Regions from separate parts of the Cedecea sp. B1(4) genome, predicted to be linked through region 2. Evidence: predicted binding sites of a transcription regulator. Region 2 holds the regulator's gene; the other holds the start of a gene.

Region 1 (6,686 bases), on a different contig from region 2:
GCCGTCAGTCCATCCTCAAGTCTATTGCCGAGCAGGGTAAACTGAGCGAGGAACTTTCCGGTGCCATCAACGGCACGCTGAGCAAAACCGAACTCGAAGACCTTTACCTGCCGTATAAACCCAAGCGCCGTACCCGCGGGCAAATCGCCATCGAAGCCGGCCTTGAGCCGCTGGCGGATTTGTTGTGGAACGAACCTTCACACGACCCGGAGCAGGAAGCCGCTCGCTTTGTGGATGCCGACAAAGGCGTCGCCGACACCAAAGCCGCGCTGGACGGCGCACGCTACATCCTGATGGAACGCTTCGCCGAAGATGCCGCTCTGCTGGCAAAAGTGCGCGACTATTTGTGGAAAAATGCGCATCTGGTTTCCGCCGTGGTAAGCGGTAAAGAGGAAGAAGGCGCGAAATTCCGCGACTACTTCGCCCACCACGAAGCCATTGCCACCGTTCCCTCTCACCGCGCGCTGGCGATGTTCCGCGGGCGTAACGAAGGTATTTTACAGCTGTCGCTGAATGCCGACCCGCAGTTTGATGAGCCGCCGCGCGAGAGCTACTGCGAGCAGTTGATCATCTCTCACCTGAATCTGCGCCTGAACAATGCCCCGGCCGACAGCTGGCGTAAGGCCGTGGTGAGCTGGACCTGGCGCATCAAGGTGTTAATGCACCTTGAAACCGAGCTGATGGGCACCGTGCGCGAACGCGCCGAAGATGAAGCCATCAACGTTTTCGCCCGCAACCTTCACGATCTGCTGATGGCGGCCCCGGCTGGCCTGCGCGCCACCATGGGCCTCGATCCGGGCCTGCGTACCGGCGTAAAAGTCGCGGTGGTTGACGCCACCGGCAAGCTGGTAGCGACCGATACTATTTATCCGCATACCGGTCAGGCTGCGAAAGCCGCCGTGGCCGTGGCTGCCCTTTGTGAAAAACATAACGTCGAGCTGGTCGCTATCGGCAACGGTACCGCATCCCGTGAAACCGAGCGCTTCTTCCTGGATGTGCAAAAACAGTTCCCGAAAGTCACCGCCCAGAAGGTGATCGTCAGTGAGGCTGGCGCTTCCGTTTACTCCGCTTCCGAGCTGGCGGCGCTGGAATTCCCGGATTTGGACGTGTCTATTCGCGGCGCGGTCTCGATTGCCCGCCGTCTGCAGGATCCGCTGGCCGAGCTGGTGAAAATCGACCCGAAATCTATCGGCGTGGGCCAGTACCAGCACGATGTCAGCCAGACTCAGCTGGCGAAAAAACTGGATGCGGTCGTCGAAGACTGCGTGAACGCCGTTGGTGTAGATCTCAACACCGCTTCCGTGCCGCTGCTGACCCGCGTGGCTGGCCTGACCCGCATGATGGCGCAGAACATCGTCAACTGGCGCGACGAAAATGGCCGCTTCCAGAACCGCCAGCAGCTGCTGAAAGTCAGCCGCCTGGGACCAAAAGCTTTTGAGCAGTGTGCGGGCTTCCTGCGTATCAACCACGGCGATAACCCGCTGGATGCCTCTACCGTACACCCGGAAGCCTATCCGGTGGTCGAACGTATTCTGGCCGCCACTCAGCAGGCACTGCAGGACCTGATGGGCAACAGCAGTGAATTACGCGATCTGAAAGCCAGCCAGTTTACCGATGAGCGTTTCGGTGTCCCTACCGTGACGGACATTATCAAAGAGCTGGAAAAACCGGGCCGCGACCCGCGCCCTGAGTTTAAGACCGCACAGTTTGCCGAAGGTGTGGAAACCATGAACGACCTGACACCGGGCATGGTGCTGGAAGGCGCGGTGACCAACGTCACTAACTTCGGCGCATTTGTCGACATCGGCGTGCATCAGGACGGCCTGGTGCATATCTCGTCCCTGTCGGACAAATTCATCGACGATCCGCACAAAGTGGTGAAAGCGGGCGATATCGTTAAAGTCAAAGTCCTGGAAGTGGACCTGCAGCGGAAACGCATCGCCCTGACCATGCGCCTTGATGAACAGCCTGGCGAAGGTGGCAGCCGTCGCGGTAATGGGGGTAGCAACGCACCTCGCGAGCAAAAAGGCAGGCCAACAGCACAACAAAAACCGCGCGGGCGCGAAAACGCCGCCGGTGGGAATAGCGCGATGATGGATGCGCTGGCCGCTGCGATGGGCAAGAAGCGTTAATTGTCTGACCTCTCCCTTCGGGGAGAGGTCTTATTTTTTCCATCGCCGACAATAAGCAGAAAAATAACGTACTCTTGATCTAAATCAATTTTCAATATCTACCCCGCCATGAAACCAGCAATTATCATCCCTGTAACATCGGCAATAACGAAATAACATTCATCGTTCACTAAAGAGAAGCCATTACTCTATTTTTCATGCAATTAAGAAACCACTTTCTTCCGCTCGTTAAAAGCACCCCCACTAAATCAGCCAGAAAAATACCTATTTTGGTTAAATTCACTCAGAAAAATAAATATTGTCGACAGTAACCATTCTCATTATCATTGCATTGAACGATATTTCTTCTCTTTCTTCCGATAGCTTAATTCGTTTTTATTACACGCATCACTCGTGAATAAAACGATCATTCAGTCAGCGTCAATGCAGAGCCCAGCTCTAAGTAGGTCTTATGCAATTCATACCGAATAGCGCGTGGAAAATTACCGGCTTCGCCAGTGAAATAAGTCCGGCTTATCGCCAAAAATTATTGTCTCTCGGCATGCTGCCGGGCTCCTCATTCAACGTCGTCCGCGTGGCACCTCTCGGCGACCCTATTCATATCGAAACGCGCCGCGTAAGCCTGGTGCTGCGCAAAAAAGATCTCGCGCTGGTCAATATCGAAGCCGTGGCGTAACGGCGGGGAAACGTTGGCGTTATTTTGCACATTCAACGAAGTTCACGAATAAAATGAAAAACTTAATCATAGGTTTAATCGGCAATCCTAACTCGGGTAAAACCACGTTATTTAATCAGTTGACGGGTGCCCGTCAGCGCGTGGGGAACTGGGCGGGTGTCACCGTAGAACGCAAAGAAGGTCAGTTTTCCACCCTTGAGCACCAGGTCACGCTGGTTGATTTACCCGGCACCTACTCACTCACCACCATTTCGTCACAAACTTCGCTTGATGAGCAAATCGCCTGCCACTACATCCTGAGCGGCGATGCGGATCTGTTAATCAACGTAGTGGATGCTTCTAACCTTGAGCGGAACCTCTACCTGACGCTCCAGTTACTCGAGCTGGGCATCCCGTGCGTGGTGGCGCTCAATATGTTGGATATTGCCGAAAAACAGGCGATTCGCATCGACATCGACGCGCTGGCCGCCCGTCTCGGCTGCCCCGTCGTGCCGCTGGTGTCTACTCGCGGGCGCGGTATTGAAAGCCTGAAACTCGCCATTGACCGCAAGCAGCCCAACGAGAAAAACGAGCTGGTGCACTATCCGCAGATTTTGCTGCAAGAGGCAAAAAAGCTGGCCGAGGATATGCCGCAGGAAATGCCGGTGACGCAGCGCCGTTGGCTGGCGCTGCAGATGCTGGAAGGGGATATCTACAGCCTCGCGTATGCGGGAAATGCCACAGACAAACTTGACTCGGCGCGCGCGCGCCTGGCGGAGACCGTTGACGATCCCGCGCTGCTGATCGCAGATGCTCGTTACCAAAGCATCGCTTCCATCTGCGACGCGGTTAGCAATAGCCTGACTGCCGAGCCCAACCGGCTGACGGTGGCGATGGATAAAATCATCCTCAATCGTTACCTCGGCCTGCCGATCTTCATGCTGGTAATGTATCTGATGTTCCTGCTGGCGATTAACATCGGCGGCGCGCTGCAGCCTATTTTTGATGGCGGCTCGGTGGCGATATTCATTCACGGCATCCAGTGGCTCGGTTATACGCTGCACTTCCCGGAATGGCTGACGATTTTCCTGGCCCAGGGGATCGGCGGCGGGATCAATACCGTGCTGCCGCTGGTGCCGCAAATCGGCATGATGTACCTGTTCCTTTCCTTCCTCGAAGATTCCGGCTATATGGCGCGCGCAGCCTTCGTGATGGATCGCCTGATGCAGTCGCTGGGTTTACCGGGTAAATCCTTTGTGCCGCTGATTGTCGGCTTCGGCTGTAACGTGCCTTCGGTCATGGGTGCCCGTACCCTCGATGCGCCGCGCGAAAGGCTGATGACCATCATGATGGCGCCGTTTATGTCCTGCGGTGCGCGCCTGGCGATTTTCGCGGTGTTTGCCGCCGCATTCTTCGGTCAGCAGGGCGCGCTGGTGGTGTTCTCGCTTTATATTCTCGGCATTGTCATGGCTATTCTCACCGGCCTGATGCTGAAGCACACCATCATGCGTGGCGAAGCTTCGCCGTTTGTCATGGAGCTGCCGGTTTACCACGTCCCTCACCTCAAGAGCCTGATTTTACAAACCTGGCAGCGCCTGAAAGGCTTCGTGCTTCGCGCCGGGAAGGTCATCGTGATCGTCAGTATTTTCATCGGCGCTCTGAACAGCTTCTCCTTTAGCGGCAAGCCAGTAGATAGCATCAATGATTCCGCCCTTGCCTCCGTCAGCCGTGTGTTGACGCCGCTGCTGAAGCCAATCGGTGTCCATGATGACAACTGGCAGGCCACCGTCGGGCTTTTTACCGGCGCGATGGCCAAAGAAGTGGTAGTCGGCACGCTGAATACCCTCTATACCGCCGAAGATATCCATAATGAAGAGTTTGATGCCGCAAGCTTTAATTTGCTTGATGAGCTGGGCGCCGCCGCCGATGAAACCTGGCAGGGGCTGAAAAACACCTTCAGCCTGAGCGTGCTGGCGAACCCGATTGAGGCAAGCAAAGGCGACGGTGAAATGTCCTCCGGGCCGATGGGCGTGATGAGCACGAAATTCGGCAGCGAAGCCGCTGCCTACAGCTATCTGATTTTCGTTCTGCTCTATATTCCGTGCATCTCGGTGATGGGGGCCATCGCTCGTGAATCGAGCCGGGGCTGGATGACGTTTTCCGTGCTGTGGGGGCTGAACATTGCGTATTCGCTCTCCACGCTTTACTACCAGAGCGTCACCTTCAGCGAGCATCCGCAGTTCAGCCTGGTTTGCATCCTGGCGGTGGTATTGTTCAACGTCCTGCTGCTTGGCGGGCTGCGCCGAGCAAGAAGTCGCGTGGATGTATCGCTGCTCGCCACCAGAAAAACGCCGTCGTCCTGCTGCCAAAGCAGCACCGGCGACTGTCACTAAGGAGCGATGATGGCAAGCCTGATTGATATCCGTAACGCCCTGGCGCTTCAGGGCCGCCTGGAAGCGAAGCAGATAAGCCAGCAGCTTGCCACGCCTCTGCCGCTGGTAGCCGCCATGCTCGATCGATTGGAAGCGATGGGCAAAGCCATACGCATCAGCGAAGATCCGAGCAGTTGCCTGACGGGAAGCTGCAAAAGCTGCCCAGAAGGGAAAAAGTGCGCCCGGGAACTTTGGGCACTGAGTTAAGTTAATCTGATGAAAGGCGGGCTACCCCGCCTTTTTACTGCCCGTCAGCTAAGCCGTTGTTGCCCCAGGCCAGCAGCGCCTGGCAGAATTCAGCCGGATGAGAGATAAACGGCGCGTGGGCGGCCTTGTCGAAGATAACCGAGCTGGACTGCGGCCACAGGGCGTCCAGCAGGGGAACCACTTTCCGTGGCACAAGCCCGTCCAGTCGTCCATACAGACGTAAATGCGGTATTGCAGAATGCGAAAGCTCCTGGCGCAGATCGGCGGTTCTCAGGATCTCAAGCCCGCCATTAAGCACGGCCACGTCCGGCATCGGCTGTTCCAGAACAACGGTTTTCAGCAGGCGAGCATCCTGCCGCGCGGTTTCTGTGCCCAGGGTTTGCAACGCCAGAAAGCGCTCCACGGTACGCTGAAAATCTTCGCTTAGCTGCTGCTGGAACCCGGCCAGCACGTCCGGTTTAATGCCCGGCCAGTCTTCTGCGGCGGTAAAACTGGGTGAGGAAGCCACCGTCACCAACGCGTTCACACGCTCAGGCCTGGCGAGCGCAGCCTGGCTTGCTACCAGCCCACCGAGGCTCCAGCCAAGCCATGCGGCACATTCAGGCGCTTTAGCCAGCACAATGTCGGCCATTTCCTCCAGCGTTAGCGCACCAAACCCCTTGCTCCGGCCATACCCCGGTAAGTCGACCAGATGCAGTCGAAATTGCGAGCCGAGTTCGGATTCTATGTTGTGCCAAACCTCCGCATTCAGTCCCCATCCGTGCAGCAGCACAAGATCGCTTTTTCCTTCACCTTTTGTTTGCCACCACAGCTCACTCATCAGTTACCGTTCTCATTTTCATCAGCAAGGAGAACGCTATGCTAGCAATCCCTGGCCGCTGTTGGCTATGCCGGTTACCGCTTGCCCGTCCGACATGGGGCATTTGCTCATGCTGCACCGCTTCGCTGCTTCAGCCCCTGGCCTGCTGTTTACAGTGTGGTTTACCGGCGCTGAGCGGGCATTTGCCCTGCGGACGCTGTCTGCAAAGAGCGCCTGAGTGGGACGCAATGGCCTATGTGACAGACTACCTGCCGCCGTTAAGCACGCTAATTCATCACCTGAAATTTACCGGAACGACCTCGCTTGCGCCGGCCTTAGCCCGCCTTCTGCTACTGCGTATTCTGGCAGCCAGGCGAGAGGGCAGGCTTCATTTGCCTGATGCTATTTTGAGTGTGCCGCTGCACCGTACCCGAGCGTGGCGGCGCGGCTATAACCAAAGC
Region 2 (6,686 bases):
CAGCGTGAACGTGACCGTAAAGACGTGTCTGACGGTAAGTACAAAACTAACCTGTCGCACTCAACCTGGAACGCCAACCTCGACTTCCAGTCCGGCTATGCGGCTGACATGTTTGGTTTCGATATTGCCGCCTTTACCGCCATTGAAATGGCCGAAGACAGCGCCAGCGGTCACCCGAACGAAATCGCATTCTCCTCTAAAAATAAAGGCTACAGCGAAGACTACTCCGGCGATAAAGGCGGTATCAGCCTCTATAAAGCCGCCGCTAAATTTAAGTACGGCCCGGTTTGGGCTCGTGCAGGTTACATTCAGCCAACCGGCCAAACCCTATTAGCGCCACACTGGAGCTTTATGCCTGGTACCTACCAGGGGGCTGAAGCGGGTGCCGCATTCGATTACGGTGATGCCGGCGCACTGAGCTTCTCCTACATGTGGACTAACGAGTACAAGGCGCCATGGCACCTGGAAACCGACAAGTTCTACCAGAATGACAGAAAGACCAAAGTTGATTACCTGCACTCCATCGGCGCGAAATATGACTTCAAAAACGACCTGATTCTGGAAGCTGCATTCGGTCAGGCTCAAGGTTTTGTTGATCAGTACTTTGCTAAAGCCAGCTACAAATTCGACGTTGCAGGCAGCCCGCTGAGCACCAGCTACCAGTTCTATGGCACCCGTGACAAAGCCGCGAACAACACCATCAACGATATTTATGACGGCACCGCATGGCTTCAGGCGCTGACCTTAGGCTATAAAATTGGCCAGGTTGACCTGCGTCTGGAAGGGACCATGGTGAAGGCAGAAGGCCAGCAGGGTTACTTCCTGCAGCGTATGACGCCAACCTACGCGTCTTCCAACGGTCGTCTGGATGTGTGGTGGGATAACCGCTCTGACTTCAACGCCAACGGTGAAAAAGCCGTGTTCTTCGGCGCAATGTATGACCTGAGTAACTGGAACCTGCCGGGTTGGGCAGTGGGTGCTTCTTACGTTTATGCATGGGACGCAAAACCATCTACATGGGCGCTTGATGCTTCCGGTAACCGCCAGGATCTCGCTTCGAATAAGATCAAAGAGTCTTCTTACAGCCTCGACGCCATGTATACCGTGCAGGAAGGCCGTGCGAAAGGCACGCTGTTCAAACTGCACTTCACTCAGTACGACAACCACTCCGACATCCCAAGCTGGGGCGGTGGTTACGGCAACATCTTCCAGGATGAGCGTGACGTGAAATTCATCGTGATTGCTCCGTTCACCATCTTCTGATGTGAAACCGGGCGCGCAAGCGCCCGTTTTTTTATAAGGAACCGAACATGAAAAAGATTCTGCTGATTACCGCCGCTGTATTCACGCTGTCTGCCTGCGTTCAACCTCCTGCACCTCCGGAAGATTCACGCCTGAAGCAGGCCTATAGTGCCTGTATCAATACGGCGGAAGGCAATCCGGATAAAATTGAAGCCTGCCAGAGCGTGCTGAACGTACTGCGTCAGGAAAAACAGCATAAAGCGTTTGTTGAGAAAGAGACGGTGAACGTGCTGGATTACCAGAAATGTATCCAGGCAAGAAAGAGCGGCAATGATGAAGCCGCGAAGGTACGCTGCGATAAGATTTGGCAGGAGATTCGCGCCAATAACAGCTGATAGCCTTTTTCAGTTAATAAAAAAACCGGCAAGGGAAACCTGCCGGTTTTTGCTTTTAAACGCCACCGAAGCAGCGTTTGTTAATGCGGATTACTTATTTAGGATCGTGGGCCGTGTCGTCTTCGCGGCAGTCACCTTCAGCACAGTGCCCGTACAGATAGAGGCTGTGGTTAGTCAGGCGGATGCCGTGGCGCGTGGCAATTTCACGCTGGCGGGATTCAATAGAATCATCGCTGAACTCGATCACTTTACCGCAGTCGAGGCAGATCAGGTGGTCGTGATGATGCTGCTGGGTCAACTCAAAAACGGACTTGCCGCCTTCAAAATTATGGCGGGTCACGATCCCTGCATCATCAAACTGGTTCAGCACGCGATAGACGGTCGCCAGGCCGATTTCTTCGCCCATGTCGATCAGACGTTTATATAAGTCTTCCGCGCTGACGTGATGATTTACCGGCTCTTGCAGCACTTCGAGGATTTTTAATCGCGGAAGCGTGACTTTCAAGCCGGCCTTCTTTAATGCGGTATTGTTGTCAGTCATGCGGAAAGTGTCCTGTTGCTTAACGATTCGCTCAAACTGCAGTGAGCGTAAAGAGTAATGCGTCTCATTATAGAACTGCTACTTCTAAATGGGAACCGCAAGTATGGTGCAAAATAAGGCTGAAAAATCGTGGCGGCGTCGCCATTTACAGTAATTATCAGCCAAGCTATCAGGAAGACATTGTACAGGGATGTACGAGAAAGTTACAAACTTGTAGCAATTATTTTCATTGCTACAAGCTATCAAGATGGCGCAAATATCGCATTTGCGCCATGGAAATCAGGCGTTAATGATATCGGCCAGATTCAGTTCTTCAGAAACCTGTTTAACCCACTTCTCAACGCGCTCAGCGGTCAGTTCCGGCTGGCGATCTTCGTCGATAGCCAGACCGACAAAATTGTCGTCATCCGCCAGGCCTTTGGAGGCTTCAAAGTGGTAGCCCGCGGTTGGCCAGTGGCCCACAATTGCCGCGCCGCGCGGTTCGATAATGTCGCGAATGGTGCCCAGCGCATCACAGAAATATTCCGCGTAGTCTTCCTGGTCGCCGCAGCCGAACAGCGCCACCAGTTTGCCGTTGAAATCGACTTCTTCAAGCGTAGGGAAGAAGTCATCCCAGTCGCACTGGGCTTCACCGTAGTACCAGGTTGGGATGCCGAGCAACAGAATGTCGAAACCTTCGAGATCTTCTTTGCTGCTTTTAGCAATGTCATGCACCTCAGCAACGTCTTTACCGAGCTGTTTTTGAATCATTTTCGCGATATTTTCGGTGTTACCGGTGTCGCTGCCGAAAAAAATGCCTACGATTGCCATGAGTAAAATAACCTCTTGAAACTTAATAGTATGCTGGCCGTTCAATGCCCACGTATAGGGCAATCATAGCAGAACAGCTCCAGCAGCGGAAACAGCTATCACGCCCGGGTGCACAGTCTGCAACATGGTTTTGCTCACCCTTTTGAGATTTCAGATAACCTGCAGGGTGTCTGAAGGCGTTACCCGAGATTTTTAAGCTGCTCGAGCAGCATCTCTTCGATCAGTTCGCTGCGGCTGATGTTACGGGCGTCAGCCAGCTGGTTGAGGGCATCGACCGCCTCGTTGTTCAGTTTTAGCTCAACTCGCTTCAAACCACGCACTTTATCGCGCTTCAGCTGATTGCGTTTATTAATACGCAACTGCTCATCGCGCGAGAGCGGATTGGTTTTCGGCCGCCCGGGGCGACGCTCGTCCGCGAACAGATCTAATGTAGTACGGTCCGTTTGTTCTTTTGCCATGATTAGAATACTGACAGGAAATTCTGGCTGCAGGGGCAGGGTGCCGGTGCAATTAAGCGCGCCATCATACATCAGCGCGCCATTCCCGCCAACGCGTTAGCGACTTCAGCTGCCCGGTCGGTCTGTTTTTAATCAGTTTTTCTACTTAGCGTCGATAAATCGGTGGATTGCCCGCAAAACGGCATCCGGTTTTTCCGCATGAACCCAATGACCCGCTCCAGCGATGACGTGAGCGCGGGCCTGTGGGAACTGACTTAACAGCGCCTCGCGGTGGCTTTCATCAACATAGGGAGAATTCCCACCGCGGATAAATAGCGCCGGATGTGGCCACGCCGAGACAGGCTGCCAGCCAACGATATTTTCGTATTGCTGCCAAAGCACAGGCACGTTGAACTTCCACTCGCCGTCAGCAAAGGATTTCAGCAGAAACTGAATGACGCCTTCCTCAGCTATGTGGTCGCGCATGATTTGCGCCGCCTGTTGGCGAGTTTTTATGCCCGCTTCGGTGACCGCGCGAATAGCCGCGAAAATCTCGTCGTGACGTCGCACCTGATAGTTAACCGGCGCAATATCTATCATCACAAGCTTATCAATACGCTGAGGGGCGATTGCGGTAAGCGCCATCACCACTTTGCCGCCCATGGAATGGCCAATAAATGTGGCCTTCTCGATACCGTATTCGTCCAGCGTGTCCAGAACATCTCCAGCCATTGCGGCATAGCTCATATCATCGCTGCGCGGTGACAGCCCGTGATTGCGCAGATCGATCTGCAGCAACGCATGATCTTTACCCAGATCCCGTGCCAGGACACCCAGGTTATCCAGGCTGCCAAACAGGCCGTGGATGAGTACGATAGGGGAATTGCTATTCAATTGTTGCGCAGTTTGCAGGCGAGCATTTAATTTCATGGCAAAGTTCTTTATTTTGGTTCGTTTGGTTAGGGTATCATGTTGGCATTCTCGCGGGCGTGCGGCAAATATTCAGTTTACTCTGACTTTGAGTCGCCTCTCCTGTTCGCTGTTGGGATTTGACCCTATAATCCCAACGACTTGTATTCAGAAAAGATATCGCACTGGATTAAGATGAAAACAATCGAAGTTGATGACGAGCTTTACCGCTATATTGCCAGCCAGACTAAACACATCGGCGAGAGCGCGTCAGACATTTTACGGCGTATGCTTAAATTTACCGCCGGGCAAACACCAGCCGCCACTTCTACGCCCGCTGCGCCTGAGCGCGCTGCGGCTCCCGTTGTTGAAGAAAAACCTGCGAACACCGCTCGTAATCGCGTGCGTGCCGTTCGTGAGCTGCTGCTTTCCGACGAGTACGCTGCCCAGAATAAAGCCGTAAACCGCTTTATGATGGTGCTGTCCACGCTGTATCTGCTGGATGCAAAAACCTTCGGCGAAGCCACTGAATCGCTGCATGGTCGCACCCGCGTCTATTTTGCTGGCGATGAGCAAACGCTGCTGGCAAACGGCAATCAAACCAAGCCGAAACATGTTCCGGGCACCCCATACTGGGTGATCACCAATACGAATACTGGTCGTAAATGCAGCATGATCGAACACATCATGCAGTCAATGCAGTTCCCTGCGGAGCTGATTGAAAAGGTTTGCGGCACTATTTAAAAACCTGGCGTCAGTAAGGAAGAGCCAATGGCTAACCACGATCGTGCGGGCCAACCTGCACAACAGAGCGACTTGATTAACGTAGCCCAGCTTACGGCGCAGTATTACGTGCTTAAGCCAGTGGTGGGGAATAGCGAACACGCGGTGAAATTCGGGACCTCCGGTCACCGCGGTAGTGCAGCACGGCATAGCTTTAACGAACCTCATATTTTGGCGATTGCGCAAGCGATCGCTGAAGAACGCGCAAAGAATGGGATCACCGGTCCATGCTATGTGGGTAAAGATACCCACGCGCTGTCCGAACCTGCGTTTATCTCCGTGCTGGAAGTGCTGGCCGCTAACGGCGTGGACGTCATTGTGCAGCAAGATAACGGCTATACGCCGACGCCTGCGATTTCTAACGCCATCCTGGTGCATAATCAAAAGAGCGGCCCTCAGGCGGACGGGATTGTTATCACGCCATCCCACAACCCACCGGACGACGGCGGCATCAAGTACAACCCGCCAAACGGTGGCCCGGCTGATACTAACGTCACCAAAGTCGTTGAAGATCGCGCTAACGCGTTGCTGGCCGACGGCCTGAAAGGCGTGAAGCGCATTACGCTGGATAAAGCCTGGGAAAGCGGTCACGTTCAGGCGCAGGATCTGGTTCAGCCGTTCATCGAAGGGCTGGTGGATATCGTCGACATGGCCGCGATTCAAAAAGCGGGCCTGAAGCTGGGGGTTGATCCTCTCGGCGGTTCCGGGATCGAATACTGGCACCGTATCGCGAAGCACTACAACCTCGATCTGACCATCGTGAACGATCAGGTCGACCAGACCTTCCGCTTTATGCACCTGGATAAAGACGGCGCAATCCGTATGGACTGCTCCTCCGAATGTGCGATGGCGGGTCTGCTGGCGCTGCGCGACAAATTCGATCTGGCGTTTGCCAACGACCCGGACTACGACCGCCACGGTATCGTCACGCCGGCGGGCCTGATGAACCCGAACCATTACCTGGCTGTGGCTATTAACTATCTGTTCCAGCACCGTCCGCAGTGGGGCAAAGATGTGGCCGTTGGTAAAACCCTGGTTTCCTCCGCGATGATTGACCGCGTGGTAGAAGATCTGGGCCGCAAGCTGGTGGAAGTCCCGGTTGGCTTTAAGTGGTTCGTTGACGGCCTGTTCGACGGCAGCTTCGGCTTCGGTGGCGAAGAGAGCGCCGGGGCATCGTTCCTGCGCTTCAACGGCACCCCATGGTCGACCGACAAAGACGGTATCATCATGTGTCTGCTGGCGGCAGAAATCACCGCGGTGACGGGCAAAAACCCCCAGCAGCATTACGATGAGTTAGCCGCGCGCTTTGGCGCACCGAGCTACAACCGTATTCAGGCACCGGCCACTTCTGCACAGAAAGCCGCGCTGTCCAAGCTGTCACCTGAAATGGTGAGTGCAGACACGCTGGCAGGTGACCCGATCACCGCGCGTCTGACGGCGGCACCGGGCAACGGCGCTTCCATTGGCGGCCTGAAGGTGATGACCAAGAACGGCTGGTTTGCCGCTCGTCCGTCCGGCACCGAAGACGCCTACAAAATTTACTGTGAAAGCTTCCTGGGCGCAGAGCAC

What was found. Region 2 encodes Fur, which represses iron uptake genes when iron is present. Its sites were predicted from a motif close to ATAATAATGAGAACNACTATCAA; they were not measured.
Region 1: feoA (ferrous iron transporter A) is a predicted target of Fur. The motif match lies at 2,437-2,459, and genes of this name have one in related genera.

Annotation. Positions count from the first base shown of each region.
Region 1 is NZ_JCAHMZ010000007.1:64,296-70,981, forward strand. It holds gene ACR6JA_RS15655 (Tex family protein) at 1-2,132, shown strand, start outside; gene feoA (ferrous iron transporter A) at 2,584-2,808, shown strand; gene feoB (Fe(2+) transporter permease subunit FeoB) at 2,862-5,180, shown strand; gene feoC ([Fe-S]-dependent transcriptional repressor FeoC) at 5,190-5,426, shown strand; gene bioH (pimeloyl-ACP methyl ester esterase BioH) at 5,461-6,246, opposite strand; gene gntX (DNA utilization protein GntX) at 6,285-6,686, shown strand, end outside.
Region 2 is NZ_JCAHMZ010000008.1:36,035-42,720, reverse strand. It holds gene chiP (chitoporin ChiP) at 1-1,263, shown strand, start outside; gene ACR6JA_RS17285 (ChiQ/YbfN family lipoprotein) at 1,311-1,637, shown strand; gene fur (ferric iron uptake transcriptional regulator) at 1,732-2,178, opposite strand; gene fldA (flavodoxin FldA) at 2,458-2,988, opposite strand; gene ybfE (LexA regulated protein) at 3,168-3,446, opposite strand; gene ybfF (esterase) at 3,588-4,355, opposite strand; gene seqA (replication initiation negative regulator SeqA) at 4,530-5,078, shown strand; gene pgm (phosphoglucomutase (alpha-D-glucose-1,6-bisphosphate-dependent)) at 5,106-6,686, shown strand, end outside.